2 regions of the Colwellia sp. F1 genome follow, and region 2 is predicted to be linked to the other one. Evidence: predicted binding sites of a transcription regulator. Region 2 holds the regulator's gene; the other holds the start of a gene.
The links. Region 2 encodes MetJ, which represses methionine synthesis genes. Its sites were predicted from a motif close to TAGACGTCTAGACGTCTA; they were not measured.
Positions count from the first base shown of each region.

Region 1: serA (phosphoglycerate dehydrogenase) is a predicted target of MetJ. The motif match lies at 2,448-2,465, and genes of this name have one in related genera.

Region 1 is NZ_JBWDLI010000008.1:124,441-132,256, forward strand. Features, by position in the region: gene AC0UA9_RS09480 (fumarylacetoacetate hydrolase family protein) at 1-322, shown strand, start outside; gene maiA (maleylacetoacetate isomerase) at 368-1,006, shown strand; gene serA (phosphoglycerate dehydrogenase) at 1,121-2,371, opposite strand; gene rpiA (ribose-5-phosphate isomerase RpiA) at 2,609-3,265, opposite strand; gene AC0UA9_RS09500 (5-formyltetrahydrofolate cyclo-ligase) at 3,403-3,999, opposite strand; gene AC0UA9_RS09505 (peptide MFS transporter) at 4,084-5,607, opposite strand; gene tviB (Vi polysaccharide biosynthesis UDP-N-acetylglucosamine C-6 dehydrogenase TviB) at 6,196-7,476, shown strand; gene AC0UA9_RS09515 (NAD-dependent epimerase/dehydratase family protein) at 7,536-7,816, shown strand, end outside.
Region 2 is NZ_JBWDLI010000012.1:87,096-94,911, forward strand. Features, by position in the region: gene AC0UA9_RS12590 (hypothetical protein) at 1-195, opposite strand, end outside; gene metL (bifunctional aspartate kinase/homoserine dehydrogenase II) at 480-2,951, opposite strand; gene metB (cystathionine gamma-synthase) at 3,030-4,190, opposite strand; gene metJ (met regulon transcriptional regulator MetJ) at 4,494-4,823, shown strand; gene hemE (uroporphyrinogen decarboxylase) at 4,874-5,941, opposite strand; gene AC0UA9_RS12615 (acyl-CoA thioesterase) at 6,592-7,068, shown strand; gene AC0UA9_RS12620 (S1/P1 nuclease) at 7,082-7,816, shown strand, end outside.

The DNA of each region.
Region 1 (7,816 bases), on a different contig from region 2:
ACATTTCAACAACACCCTCTTTGGCCAGCCTAATTGCGGTGTTGATATGACCTTTGATTTTCCCACCATGATTGCCCATGCAGCAAAAACACGGCCGTTATCGGCGGGCTGTATTGTTGGCTCTGGCACTATTTCTAATTATGATCGCTCTGCTGGCTCAAGTTGTTTAGCCGAAAAACGCATGTTAGAAATTATTGCCGACGGCAGTGCAAGTACTGAATTTATGCAGTTTGGCGACAATGTGCGTATTGAGATGTTTAGCGACAGCGGTGACAGTATTTTTGGTGCAATTGATCAAACCGTGGTGGAATATAAGGTTTAGTCTGAAAAAAATTATAAATAAACAGATTATTGTTGGGGGGAGACGATGAAACTTTATGGTTATTGGCGGTCAACAGCAGCTTATCGAGTACGCATAGCTTTACATCTTAAAGGCATTGAGTTTGAATCTATACCGGTACATTTAGTGAATAATGGTGGTGAGCAGTTTCAAGAGGAATATACCACAATTAACCCGAGCCAGTTAGTGCCAACCCTAGTTGATGGTGATTTTTCATTGCATCAGTCGTTGGCAATTATTGATTATTTAGAATCGACCAAGTCTGGTTTGTCATTATACCCAGATACAATTGAAGATACTGCACGAGTGAAAGCATTAGCATTAGATATTGCTTGTGAAATTCATCCACTAAACAACTTAAGAGTACAGCATTATCTAGCCGTTGATCTTGGTGTTAGTAATGAAGCGAAAGCCGCCTGGATAGATCATTGGATGACAGTGGGTTTTCATGCCATAGAAAAAAAACTTGTAAAAATATCTGGCTGTTATTGTGTTAAAGACCAAGTTACCGTGGCAGATATTTGTTTAGTAGCGCAAGTGTATAATGCAACGCGTTTTGGCGTTGATATGAGCGCATACCCCTACATAAACCGAGTGGTGGATAACTGTAATAAACTAGAAGCTTTTCAACGGGCGTTACCAGAAAATCAAGCTGATGCGGTTTGAGGGGATAGAGACTAGAAGCTAGTAACTAGAGCCTAGTAACTAGTAACTAGTACCTAGCATCTAGAGCCTAGTAACTAGCACCTAGAACCTAGCACCTAGACTCTACTCTTTACACTAATGTAATATTCTTGCTTTTATTGTACCGTCAATCGCTTTTAACGCTTTTAATGCTTGGGCGCTATCGGCTGATTCAATGTCAATAACCACATAACCAATTTCTGGGTCGGTTTGTAAGTATTGTGCCGCAATATTGATGTCGTTTTGGGCAAAAGCTTGGTTAATTTGCGTTAACACACCCGGTTGGTTGTGGTGAATATGCAATAAACGACTTCTTCCTGTTTGTCCTGGTAAAGAGTGTTCAGGTAATGATACTTCTGGGAAGTTAACTGCTGACAAGCTTGAGCCATTATCTGAATATTTAGCCAATTTACTTGCGACTTCTAAACCAATGTTTTCTTGCGCTTCTTTTGTGCTACCACCAATATGTGGTGTGAGTATAACATTGTCAAAACCACGTAATGGTGAAACAAACTCATCGTCATTGCCTTTAGGTTCAACCGGGAATACGTCAATAGCAGCACCGGCTACTTTTTTGTCTGTAAGGGCTTTGGCAAGTGCGTCAATATCAACAACTGTGCCGCGTGAAGCATTAATAAAAATTGCGCCAGTTTTCATCGCAGCAAATTCTTTTTCACCAAACATATATTGTGTTTGCGGTGTTTCAGGTACGTGTAAACTAACCACGTCTGATTCAGCCAATAATTGGTTTAATGAAAAGACTTGGCTGGCATTCCCTAGCGGTAATTTAGTTTCAATATCGTAAAACTTAACGCGCATCCCTAGCGTTTCAGCCAAAATACCAAGCTGTGTGCCAATGTGACCGTAACCGATAATACCTAATGTTTTACCACGCGCTTCATATGAGCCAACTGCTGATTTTAACCATTCGCCACGATGTGCTTTAGCACTTTTTTCTGGAATGCCGCGCAACAGTAGTAATGTTTGGCCTATAACTAACTCAGCGACCGAGCGTGTATTAGAAAAAGGAGCATTAAATACAGGAATACCACGTTGTTTCGCAGCTTTAATATTGACTTGGTTAGTACCAATACAGAAACAGCCGATTGCGACTAACTTTTTAGCGTGCGCGATAACTTCGTCGGTAAGTTGGGTACGTGAGCGAAGACCAATAAAGTGTACGTCGGCTATTTTTTCAATTAAATCTTCATTAGAAAGCGAAGTTTTAATATATTCAATATTTGTATAACCTTTTGCTTTTAGTTCATCTAGAGCACTTTGGTGTACACCTTCAAGTAAAAGGATTTTTATTTTGTCTTTTGCTAATGATTTTTTGTTTGTTGTCATAATGTGTGGCTTCGCTTATTTAAGTTAGAATTACATTGTTAGTAAAAAAGGTTGTTAAATAAAAGTCAGCTAAATAAAAACGTTTAGATGGCTAGATATCTATATAGTTAAATAAAGATACCATATAGTGCATAAACTCTAAAGTAAATATTTAAGTAATCCCCATTTGATTCAGTTTGCCGTTAACTTTGCGTAAGTGTGCAAAGGGCAGTTGAAAGGCTGTTAAAGGGGGTTATGCTACTGAATAACTTCTACCCCGTTGGTGCCGCCAAGTATAAGTAAATTAGCGCCTCTGGCGGCAAACAAACCATTGGTAACAACGCCAACAATGGCATTAATGTCTGCTTCTAGTTTTTTAGCATCGGTAATTTTTAAGTTGTGCACGTCAAGAATAACATTGCCATTGTCGGTAATAACGCCTTGGCGGTATTCTGGATCGCCGCCCAGCTTGACTAATTGTCGGGCAACATAGCTGCGCGCCATGGGGATTACTTCAACCGGTAGGGGAAAATCACCTAATACTCCAACAAGTTTTGACTCGTCGGCAATGCAAATAAATTGCTTGGCTACCGCCGCGACAATTTTTTCACGGGTGAGCGCTGCGCCGCCGCCTTTGATCATGGTTAAGTGCTTGGTAATTTCATCAGCACCGTCTATATAAAAGTCTAACGTGTCAATGTTGTTAAGGTCAAACACTTCAATGCCGTGTGATTTTAAGCGTTTGCTTGACTCTTCAGAGCTGGAAACAGCGCCTTTAATATCGTCTTTTATTGTTGCTAAAGCGTCGATAAAATAATTTACCGTAGAGCCAGTACCAACACCAACTATAGTGTTTTCTTGAATATATTCTAATGCCTTGTAAGCTGCTGCTTTTTTCATATCATCTTGCGTCATGTGGGTACCTTATGGGAAATTTAGCCGACGTCATTTATAGGCGAAGATTATAGCAGTAGCTTGTGAAAAAGATAGCAATACCCAGTGAATATTACAGGGGTTGCGATTGGTTTTAGGTTAAGAGAATCGCTAAAGCGTTAAGCGCTATAGTTGAAAATGCGCGTGGGGGTAATAATGTGAGGTAAAGGAATGTCCCAAGCTTCGACAGGGATACTGGCGACTTGCTGGCAGTCATGTGCGAGGCCAATAGGGTGCATTTGATATTGTTGCCAGTTAGCTAGGGTTCTATCGTAAAAACCACCGCCCATACCTAACCTAGCGCCAGTACTGTCAAAGGCAACTAAAGGGGTAAAAAGTATATCAAGCTGAGCTAATGGGCACACTTTGTTAACCGCTAATTTAGGCTCTAAAATGCCAAAGCGATTTTTCACCATTACGCTGGTATGCTCATATAAAAGAAAGAGTAAATGGCCGGGGCAAAAAGGGTGTAATACCGGTAAGTAAACTTTTTTGTTGTGTTGCCAACACCAATGAATGAAGGGTTGGAGGTTCAACTCACCGTCATTCGCTAGGTATAGTGCGATATGCTGGGCTTTGTTTACCTGCGCTTGGTTTGTTAGGGTTTGCACTAAAGCGTTAGCAGCGTTTTGTTGAAATGTAGCGCTGAGGGCTTTTCTTTTATCGCGTACTGTTTTTCTCAGTGATGATCTTGTTACTAACAAAGGCTTAGGCATGTAAGTTGTATGTTTATTAGGGAAAATAACGGTGGGCGCTTGGTAGCACCCACCCAATATTAACCAAGATAGTAATAACGTTAATTAAGTATTATTGCTTGCTAACGTTGCGTTGTTTTTGCTTTGAGGTTCGTCTGTTAAGTTTTCCCAGAACCTTGATTTAAAACCAAGTAATAAAACAATTAAACCAATACCAATAGTAAACAAACTAATTTGTATGTAAAGCGCAGGTATTTGCGAGACATTGTTTGGATCATAGTTACCGGCTAATAAACCAGAAATAATGCTTCCGATTGAGTAGGTTAAGACAAAAATGCCCATCATTTGGCCTGAGAAGCGTTTTGGCGATAATCGACTGACCGCACTTAATGCTACTGGGCTTAAGCAAAGTTCACCTACTGTGTGTAAGAAATAGGTTGCAACTAACCAATAGGGCGCAATTTTCATGCCTGACGCGGCATATTGCGCGGCAAAAAACATCACAATAAAGCCACTACCCATAATAATTAAGCCAGCAGCACACTTTAAGCCGTATGAAGGGCTGACCCATCTTTTCCCTAGGTTAATCCATAAAGCCGCAAAGAAAGGCGACAATAATACGATAAAAATTGCGTTTAACGACTGGAACCAACCGGTAGGAATTTCAAACGAACCAACAATTCGGTCGGTATAATCACGGGTAAACAAATTCATTGACGAACCGGCTTGTTCAAAACCAGACCAGAAACAAGCAGAAGCAACACAAATAATAAGCAGCGCAACTAATTTTTTCTTTTCAACTCGGCTTAAAGAGCCGCCAAAATATATAGTGGCATAGTAAATAACAAAAATAGCCGAAAATACCACGGCCACATATTGTGCAATAGCAACGGGCACTATAGTAACAATACCTTGAAATACGAGGTAAGTGAGTAGGGCAACACCGGCTAAAAATGCCGTAATAATAGTCCAACTTAGCTTTTGTGCTTTGGCTGACAAAGGGTAAGCTGGCTTTGCGCCAACACCCTGTAGGTTAGGCGTAGTCACTTTGTATTGAATTAAGCCAATCGCCATACCAACAGCGGCAGCGCCAAATGCCCAGTGCCAACCTTGGCTTTCCATTAAGTAGCCACAAACACCGTAGCCTATGACTGAGCCAATATTAATCCCCATATAATAGATGGCGTATCCACTATCACGGCGTACGTCTTTTTCAGAGTAAAGCTGTCCTACCATAGCGCTAATATTGGGCTTTAATAACCCAGTACCTAGTACGACAAAAATTAAGCCAATAAAAAAGGAGTAATCACTTGGAAAGGCTAGAATAATATGACCAGTCATAATAATGATACCGCCATACCATACTGCTTTTTGTCCACCAATTAATCTATCGGCAAGCCAGCCCCCGGGTAAGCCCATAAAATAGACACAGCCGGTGTATAAACCGTAAATTGCCGCTGCAGAAGCAACGGTTAATCCTAAACCACCGTCTTGTAATGTTGCGGTCATAAATAACACAAGCAACATACGCATACCGTAGTAGCTCATGCGTTCCCACATTTCGGTAAAAAAGAGTGTTTTAAGGCCTCTAGGCTGACCAAAAAAATCTTTTGCTGGTTCTGATGACATATAATTGTCCTAATTTTAATTATTATAATAAGTAGATATACTTGCGAGGATGCACACTTTGCCCAATAAATATTCATAGCAAATATTAACAGCAAAAAAGTTATACAAGGTGCTTTTATACCTGTGCTTTTAGCTAAAGGCAAGTTTCAATAATGACGCAACGGCTTGTTATTGTGCCTTGTGTAGCGAAATCTTTCCTTTATAAGCCAAAAAGTAACCTGAGGCTTTAACCGTGGTAAATAGACGGCTTTAGGCCAGTGTTTAAGAAATAAACACGGGTAATTGCTATTATCATGGGAAATACAGTGGTATTTTTAGTGATAATCAGCGTAATGGCAGGCCATTAAACGCCTTGTTAATTGTAGCTATTTTGCCTTGCCCCTGCTTTGCTGATGTTGTTTGGATGTAAATATACTGCTAAACTTTTGTGTCATTACTTTAAGCGCATAACCGGTAACTAAGCGGCACAATTTGCTTTAGCGCATTTAAGTTTTTTATCGTCATTTAGGATTGTTTTAATAAAAGCAATTGGTACTGGCTTTGCATAGTGTTGGTGAAGCCGAATAAATTTAAAAATGGAATATTTTAATGTCATATACATTAAGTGAAGTAAAAGTAGCAGTGATTGGTTTAGGGTATGTTGGCTTACCCTTGGCAGTTGAATTTGGTAAAAAATACCCAACGCTTGGGTTTGATGTGAATTGCAAACGGGTAGAAGAGCTAAAACAGGGCTTTGATTTCACTTTAGAAGTGTCTGCAGATGAATTAGCTGACTCTGCTTTTATTTCATACGCGAGTGATGTTGAAGCACTAAAAGCAAGTAATGTTTATATTGTGACTGTTCCCACGCCTATCGATGAACATAAACAACCCGACTTAACCCCGCTTATTAAAGCAAGCCAAATGTTGGCCTCTGTGATTAAACAAGGTGATATTGTTATCTATGAGTCAACAGTTTACCCAGGTGCGACTGAAGATGTTTGTATTCCTCAAATAGAAAAAAATTCAGCCTTGGTGTTTAACAAAGACTTCTTTGCGGGCTATTCTCCTGAGCGCATTAATCCGGGCGATAAAGAGCATAGGGTAACCAATATTTTAAAGGTAACTTCTGGCTCTACTACTGAAATTGCTGACTTTATTGATGATTTATATAGCTCAATTATCACCGCAGGCACTTATAAAGCGTCTAGTATTCAAGTGGCAGAAGCGGCGAAGGTCATTGAAAATACACAACGTGATTTAAATATAGCTTTAATTAATGAGTTAGCGGTTATTTTTAATAAACTCAACATCGACACCGAAGAGGTATTAAAAGCCGCAGGCACCAAATGGAACTTTTTACCATTTCGCCCAGGTTTAGTAGGCGGTCACTGTATTGGTGTTGACCCGTATTACCTAACGCATAAAGCACAAGCTATTGGCTACAACCCAGAAGTGATCCTTGCCGGCCGCCGCATTAATGATGGCATGGGCGCTTACGTTGTGTCGCAACTGATTAAAACCATGATTAAACGCAATATCAGCGTTAATGGCGCTAACGTGTTAGTGATGGGGTTAACGTTTAAAGAAAATTGCCCTGACGTACGAAACACTAAAGTGGTGGATATTTTAGCCGAGCTGGCAGAATACGATACCAAAGTAGATGTTTATGATCCTTGGGTTAACCCAAAAGATGCAAAACATGAATATGGCGTTGAGTTGATTGACAAACCAAAAGCCGGCAACTACGACGCGGTTATTTTTGCAGTTGCTCATGATGAGTTTAAAGCATTATCAAATGAAGATATTCAAGGTTTAATGAAAACAGACCACGTCATTTATGATTTGAAATATATGTTAGACCCGCAATTAGCCGATATTCGTTTGTAAAAAAATGCAGATGTAGGTTGGTCTTTAGGCCAACAAGCAAATCAAAACTAAGGATTACCATGCCCCGTTATCAAGAAGTACAAGAGCAATTAAAATCTTCCCCTAAAACTTGGTTAGTCACTGGCTGTGCTGGTTTTATTGGCTCTAATTTATTAGAAACACTTTTATTATTAAACCAAAAAGTAGTGGGCTTAGACAACTTTGCCACAGGTCATCAACATAATTTAGATGAAGTGCAAGGGCAGGTGTCAGCAGCGCAGTGGCAACACTTTACTTTTATTGAAGGGGATATTCGCAGCGCTACCGACTGCGTTAAAGCAGTGGGGACTCTTGGTAATAG
Region 2 (7,816 bases):
TGTTTGCTCGAGTTTATGTAAGATTTGGCTGTCAGCATTTACGGTCGCATCGGTCGTAATAAATTCGTGATGCTCAAAATAATTAATAGCACGTTCAAGCACAGAGTCCTTTAACACGCTGCGGCCATAAATTTTTTCAATTAGAATATGGGCCTGGCGGGTGTAGTGTGTTTGGTGTTGAGCACTTGTAGTCATGTATTAAGTTATTTATATAAGCAAGAGGTGAAAGACAATAATGCTAGAAAAAACGCAACTAAGCAACAAATTCAAAAGTAAATACCCTGAATGCTAAAGGGTATTTTATATGTAATCTATGGTTGTTTTTCGCTTGTTTTTAGGGGGATATAATTAATATATAATGCAAGGTTTGCCATAATTCAACTCAGTCACTGAGAGAAACTAGGCCTTTTCAGTGTTATGTATCAACGCAGTAGGCAAGATGCCATTGCGTCAATCTACTGGCCTAATGAGTAAACAAGTTAGTTTATCCCCTTAATGTTAACTTGTTTTTGTTTATGCGCTAATTGCTGACAAATATTAACTAAATCTGAATGGAGTCCACCGGCAGTCACATCTCGCCCTGCGCCTGGCCCCCGTATAATTAACGGGTTTTCTTGATACCACTGACTGGTAATCTGAAAAATATTGTCGCAAGGAGTTAAACCAGCAAAAGCATCATTTTGCGGTAATACTTCCAAGCTTACCTTAGCTTGAATACTGCCTGACTCGTTAACACTTAAACGAGCTACATAACGAATGCAATTCGCTTGCTTTTTCGCCTCATTTAACGCTGTAGCGAAAAAGTCATCTAGTTCATTAGCTCTGGCTAAAAACGCCGCTATACTGAGGCTTTGTAATGCTTCTGGCACTAAGTTAGTGCAATCAATGTCTTCAAGTGATAATTCAAAACCCGCCATACGGGCTAAAATTAATAGTTTTCTTTGAACATCACGCCCTGACAAATCTTCGCGTGGGTCTGGCTCTGTTATGCCTTGTTCCTGTGCTGCTAATAGCAAGGTAGAAAAGGCGGTTGAACCATCATAAGTTTCAAATAACCAAGATAAGGTACCAGAAAAAATACCTGCGATACCGGTAATTTTATCACCACTATTTTTTAAATCTTGAATAGCATAATTAATCGGTAACCCTGCACCTACTGTAGTATTGCCTAACCATACGCTGTTATTTTCATCGGCTATTTTTACTAACTTATTATAGTGCGTGCTGTCTGCTGAAGCGGCCCATTTGTTCGCACCAATTACATGAATACCCAAGGCAAAAAAGTCTTGGTAGAGCAAGCTAAACTGTTCACTGGGTGTAATATCCACTACAACCAATTCGTCGTAAGGGTGATTACTTAACCATGATAATAACTGCTCGTGGTCATAGGGTTTTGCTAATTCATTAAACAATGACAATGCCTGACTTACTTCAATACCATCATTATTAATTAATGCCTTCTTTGACGATAGTAAACCAACAAGGTGAATATTTTCTAGCGCATAAATTCGGTTTAGCTGTGTTGGGAGTAATTCAATAAAGCGCTCGCCAATATTACCTAAGCCGGCAACAACTAACCCAATATGGCGTGAGTCTTTTACCATGTCGTGGTGCACACGATTTAATAGTTCTGTACTACACGGCTGAGATAAAATAGCAATAATACTGTGGTTATTTTCACCCGCAACTAAATGTAAAGGCTGAGCATTTTTTAACGAGCGCTTAAACCGAGCTTTAATGTCACCGCGCTGGGCCACTTTATGGCCAACAGTGGCGATAATTGCCACTGGCTTAAAGCTCACTTCAATGCTGTGGCTTGCTAACCATTGGCTCAGGGCTTTTTGCTGGCTTTGGTCAATAACAACACCATGGACAGCGTCTGCGCAAATAGGAGAAAAGTCGAGTAAAACCTTATTAAAGAGATTACTGCCTAAGCGCCCACCTAAATCGTCTGCTAAATCACTAACAAAACTGTTTGATTGCGCTAAAATTAAATCGTTTAAGTAAGTTACTGACAACTCTTGCTTGGCAATATGGCCAAACCTTCCAATTTCAGTGCCTAATACTTGCGCGTCAAAACTACTGGCAACATGTAAATGGCAGTGGTGAGATAAACTTTCGTTCACCAGAGGTGTTAGGGTTTTTGCATGCAACACAGGATTCCCCAAACGGCCTAATTCTTTGGCAACACCACTAGGTAAACGATGCAACTTTCTAGCATTAGGCACAATGCGGGGGTCGGCACTATAAATACCGTCAACGTCTGTCCATAGGGTTACATGTAAAGCGCCTACCAAAGCAGCGAGAATGGTGGCTGAGTAATCACTCCCATTACGACCTAAAGTACAGGTTTTGCCGCGACTATCTTGGCTAATATAGCCAGTAACTACGGCGAGCTTGCCAAATTGCAGCCGTTTTTTCAGCTGTACACTACTTAATGCATGATCAACTGTGCAGCTTTGCTCGTTATCAATAACGAGAAAATCTCGCGCATCGACTGAGTTACTTGGGCAAATTTTTTCATTGAGCACTGCTGACAATAAACGTGCAGACCACAACTCGCCATAAGCGAGAATGTCATTTCTGTATTGAATGGTACCGCTTGATAACCACTGCGTTAGCTGTGCGATATCTACTGATAGCAGCTGGGTTAGTTGTTGTGCACTTTTCTCATTTAAAACATGGTTGATCAATGATGTTTGTTGCGCTTGTAATGCAGCTAATGCATCTGTTATAGCACTTTTATCTGTTAAAGCCAGTAGTGCAAATAAGCTATCGGTTGTTTTACCATTCGCAGACACAACAATAATATCATTTAACTGACAGTTTTGCCGAATAACCTCAACAACCCGTTCAATGCATGCTGCATTCGCCAACGAGCTACCACCAAATTTATGTACATTAACAGCGTGCTTTTCGAGTTTATTTTCAGGTATTTGTAATTCTGTCATTGTTTTTTCTATCAAATAGTGGCTGTGGTTGCGAAGGTGCAAGTATCATGGGTAATTACTAGAATAATGCAAGTGCCATTAATCCATTTGGCTTTGTGTTAACCCGTGTGCTAAGTCAGCCAAAATGTCATTAATATCTTCAATGCCCACTGAAAGTCTAACTAATGAGTCGGTGATCCCTGCTTCAAGTCTGGCCGGCTCCCCCATACCTGCATGGGTCATGGTGGCTGGGTGACAAATTAAACTTTCTACACCACCTAATGATTGTGCCAACGTAAACAACGCAATATTGTCGAATAATTTTTTCACCGCTTCAACGCCGCCTTTTACATCAAAACTTAACATAGCACCAAAGCCTGATTGCTGTTTTTTCGCGATATCATAACCAGGATGGTCTTCAAAACCAGGGTAATAAACAGTGTCAATTGCGGGGTGCTCTTTAAGAAAGACGGCAACTTGCTGTGCGTTTTCTTGGTGTTGCTTGATACGAATTGGTAATGTTTTTAAGCCTCGTAAAGCCAAGAAACTATCAAAAGCACTACCCGTAACACCAATACAGTTGGCCCACCAAGCTAACTCTTCTCCTAACGCTTGCGCTTTAGTGACTAGCACACCACCAACAACATCACTATGTCCGTTAATATATTTAGTCGTTGAGTGAAAAACAATATCAGCTCCTAAAGTTAAGGGTTGCTGTAAGGCCGGTGATAAAAAAGTGTTATCGACAGCGACTAAAGCACCCACTTCATGACTAGCTTGAGCAATTTTTTCAATATCAACTAAGCGTAATAAGGGGTTGCTTGGGCTTTCTAGTAAAACTAACTTAGGTTTTTGTGCTAATGCTTGAGCTAATGCTTGTTGATCATTTTGGTCAACAACAATTAAGTTAAACTGACCGCGTTTAGCTAGGTGAGTAAACAACCGAAAACTACCACCGTAACAATCATGTGGAATAACCACTAAATCATCAGCGGATAATAGCTGGCATAGTAACAACACCGATGACATCCCTGTGTTAGTTGCTATACCTACTTTGCCTTGCTCTAAATCAGCAATGGTTTGTGCAAATATTTCTCGGGTTGGATTGCCCGTTCGAGAGTAGTCAAATTGTCGTTTTTCATTAAAGCCCTTCATAGAATAAGTGCTTGATAAGTGAATAGGAGCAACAACCGCCCCGTAGTGTTGGTCGATATTAATACCTGCCTGCACTGCCGATGAAGTAATATTATTCGTTTTCATTTTCGACATCTTTTTTCCCTATTCTTGTTAACTAACAGCTTTATTCTTTTGATCCATCCGTTTGGATGTTTGGACGTCTATAACTCTAAAGGTTTTGGTTATTTAGGTCAAGATTTTTTAGACATCTAAACTTCTACTTGACTGAATTTCTACAGCCAGTAGAATTGCATTATTAATAATAAAATAATCTATACTTTTTATTTTAATCAAGCCTTGATGAAATAATACCCTGTAAATACATTTACAGCACCAATATTAACACCCTAATTAACCGCCGATATTAATAGTAACAGAGGAATTTACATGGCTCAGTGGAATGACGAATATATTAATCCCTACGCCGAACATGGTAAAAAGAGTGAGCAAGTTAAAAAAATTACAGTCTCAATTCCTTTGCGTGTTTTAAAGGTATTAACCGATGAACGCACTAGACGCCAAGTAAACAACTTACGTCATGCGACTAATAGTGAGTTGTTGTGCGAAGCATTTTTGCATGCTTTTACTGGCCAACCCTTACCTGATGACGAAGATCTCGCGAAAGATAATAATGAAAAACTACCAGCTAGTGTTCGTCGTATTTTAGAAGAAAAAGGCATTACTGATTTCAGTGCTTATGATCTAGATGAAGATTAAGTAGCACTAAGTGCTAGCCTCTAGAGTCTAGCACTTAGTTTTCTACTTTTTTACAAATGGTATGGCTTACTTAACCGGTGCACCGACTCAATAAAGTGTCCTGCATGCTCAGGGTTCACATCGGGGTGAATACCATGCCCTAGGTTAAATACATGCCCGGTACCATCCTTACCAAAACCTGCGAGTATTTTCTCCACTTCTTGTTCAATGCGCGGTAAGGGTGCATATAACATAGAAGGGTCCATATTTCCTTGTAAAGCTACCTTATCCCCTACACGTGCTTTAGCGTGCTCGATATCAAGCGTCCAATCAAGCCCTATTGCATCACAACCTGTTGCTACAATGTCTTCAAGCCACATACCGCCATTTTTTGTAAACAAAGTTACCGGCACTTGGCGGCCATCATTGTGTCTTGTTAAGCCGTCTACAATTTTATGCATATACTGTAAAGAAAACTCTTTATAGTCTCGTGCTGAGAGTACGCCGCCCCACGTATCAAACACCATGACAGATTGTGCACCGGCAGCAATTTGCGCATTCAAATATGAAATAACTGACTCAGCCAACTTATCAAGTAATAAGTGCAGCGCTTGAGGCTCTGCAAACATCATTTTTTTAATTTTAGTAAAACCTTTAGAGCTGCCACCTTCAATCATATAGGTTGCCAGTGTCCATGGGCTGCCCGAAAAGCCAATAAGTGGCACACTACCATTCAATTCTTTTTTGATAGTACGTACAGCGTTCATTACATATTGTAGTTCGACTTCAGGATCAGGAATACCAATTTTGTCTATGTCTGCTTTGCAGGTGATAGGCCGTTCAAATTTGGGTCCCTCGCCTGTTTCAAAATATAAGCCTAACCCCATGGCGTCAGGGATTGTAAGAATATCACTGAATAAAATAGCGGCATCAAGTGGAAAACGACGTAGCGGTTGAATAGTTACTTCACACGCTAGGTCAGCATCACGACAAACCGACATAAAATCGCCCGCATTTTTGCGTACTTCCTTATATTCCGGCAAATAACGCCCAGCTTGTCTCATCATCCAAACTGGCGTGTAATCCACTGGCTGTTTTAAAAGCGCACGTAAATAAGTATCATTTTTTAATTCTGTCACCAAAAAACCCTCTAATTTATCCATTTGTTAATTTGCTATATTCTTACTCAATAGAATAGGAAGCAATTTATAGTAGCATTCTAGCACTCGCTGTATTTTGAATCTATGCGCTAAATCAATTCCTTTGAATTAGCGCTTATTATCGACCAGGCGAAAAAACATTTCTATTTATTTTATTTTGTTATTTTTTGTTTATTTCACATATTTAATGTAACAATCAGTTACTTAGCTCAAAAATCAGGTCAAATAAGGGCTTGTACGAAAAAAATCGTCGAGTTTATACTCTATTAAAGTTGTTGCAGTGGTGAAATTGCTTTGATATAAAATAGCTGCGCAGCAAAAGAAGCATTGAATAATAATAATAATACTTCTAAAACAATTAATAAGAATCTTGATTAACAAGACCATAAAGCGAGCATTTCAAGCCTTTCTCATTGAGAAAGGCTTTTTTATTGCTTAACGTTTATAATACATACAGGTGCAACAACAAGCCCTTAACGTCATGCTCTAATCAATGATACCTTTAAACAATATTTTACCAGCCACACCTTAAAAATAATGTTTGGTATAAATATTCACTTATCTAGCAGCCTTATAGAATATAGTCACCCTTAACGACAACTTTAACGATGAATTTTTGAGAAAATATAATGAATAAACCTCAACGTAATATAACACTACGATTTTTAGCCGAGCCACAAGATGTTAACTTTGGCGGCAAAGTCCATGGTGGCGCAGTAATGAAATGGATTGATTTAGCAGCCTATGCTTGTGCAGCTGGCTGGAGCGGTTTGTATTGCGTCACTGCCTATGCAGGTGGCATACGTTTTGTTAGCCCTATTCATGTGGGTAATTTAGTTGAGGTCGATGCAAAAGTTATTTACACAGGAAACTCTTCAATACATATAGCCATAGAAGTTAACGCTTGCGATCCAAAATCATTAAGCCGTCGCTTAACAACGCACTGTATTGTAATTATGGTTGCGATGGACCAAGATGGCCAACCAGAAAATGTTCCCAAATGGATCCCCGAAACAGCCGCAGACAAAAAGCAACATGCTACAGCAATTAAACTCATGGAGATGCGTAAAAAAATAGGTAATGAAATGCAAATTTTTGTGGACTAATAGCGCGTTAATAATGAAAAATTTTATTGTTATTTTTGCACTTAGCTGCATTTTTTTAGTCAATAAGCCAAGCTTTGCTATGGGAAAGCTTGGTCATCAACTCGTTTGTCAAATAGCCTTTGAACAGCTTAGCCCCAAGCAACAAAGTAAAGTAAGCACATTGCTTGATACTATTCCTAAGCAACATCGACGCTTAATCAACCAATATAACTACCAACAAAAAGGCCAAGCAATCACCTTTGCTAATGCCTGTACTTGGGCTGATGCCATAAAGCGCTTAAAGCAGTTTAAACCTTACAGCGCTTGGCATTACATGAACGTACCCCGATCACACAGCAAAGTTAGCGCGCATGATTGCCAAAGAAATTGCTTAGCACAAGCCATATTAAAACATCAAGAATCTCTCGCTAGCGCAACCCATAACACATGGCAAAAAGCACAAGCATTAATGTTTCTTGGGCACTGGTTAGGTGATATACATCAACCTTTACATGTGAGCTTTAAAGATGATTTAGGTGGCAATAAAGTAACTTTTTCTCATGCGCAAAACCAATGTAAAAACTTACATAGCTACTGGGACAATTGTATTTTTGATAAAGGAAAGCACAGTAAAGAAAAATGGCTCACTTTAATACGAAATAAATGGTTAGTGGCTGAACGCCAGCAAGAATACCCGAAAAACTGGCAACAAGAGCAGGTTTGGCAATGGGCCAATGAGTCTTTTCAAATAGCAACACAGCCAGATTTT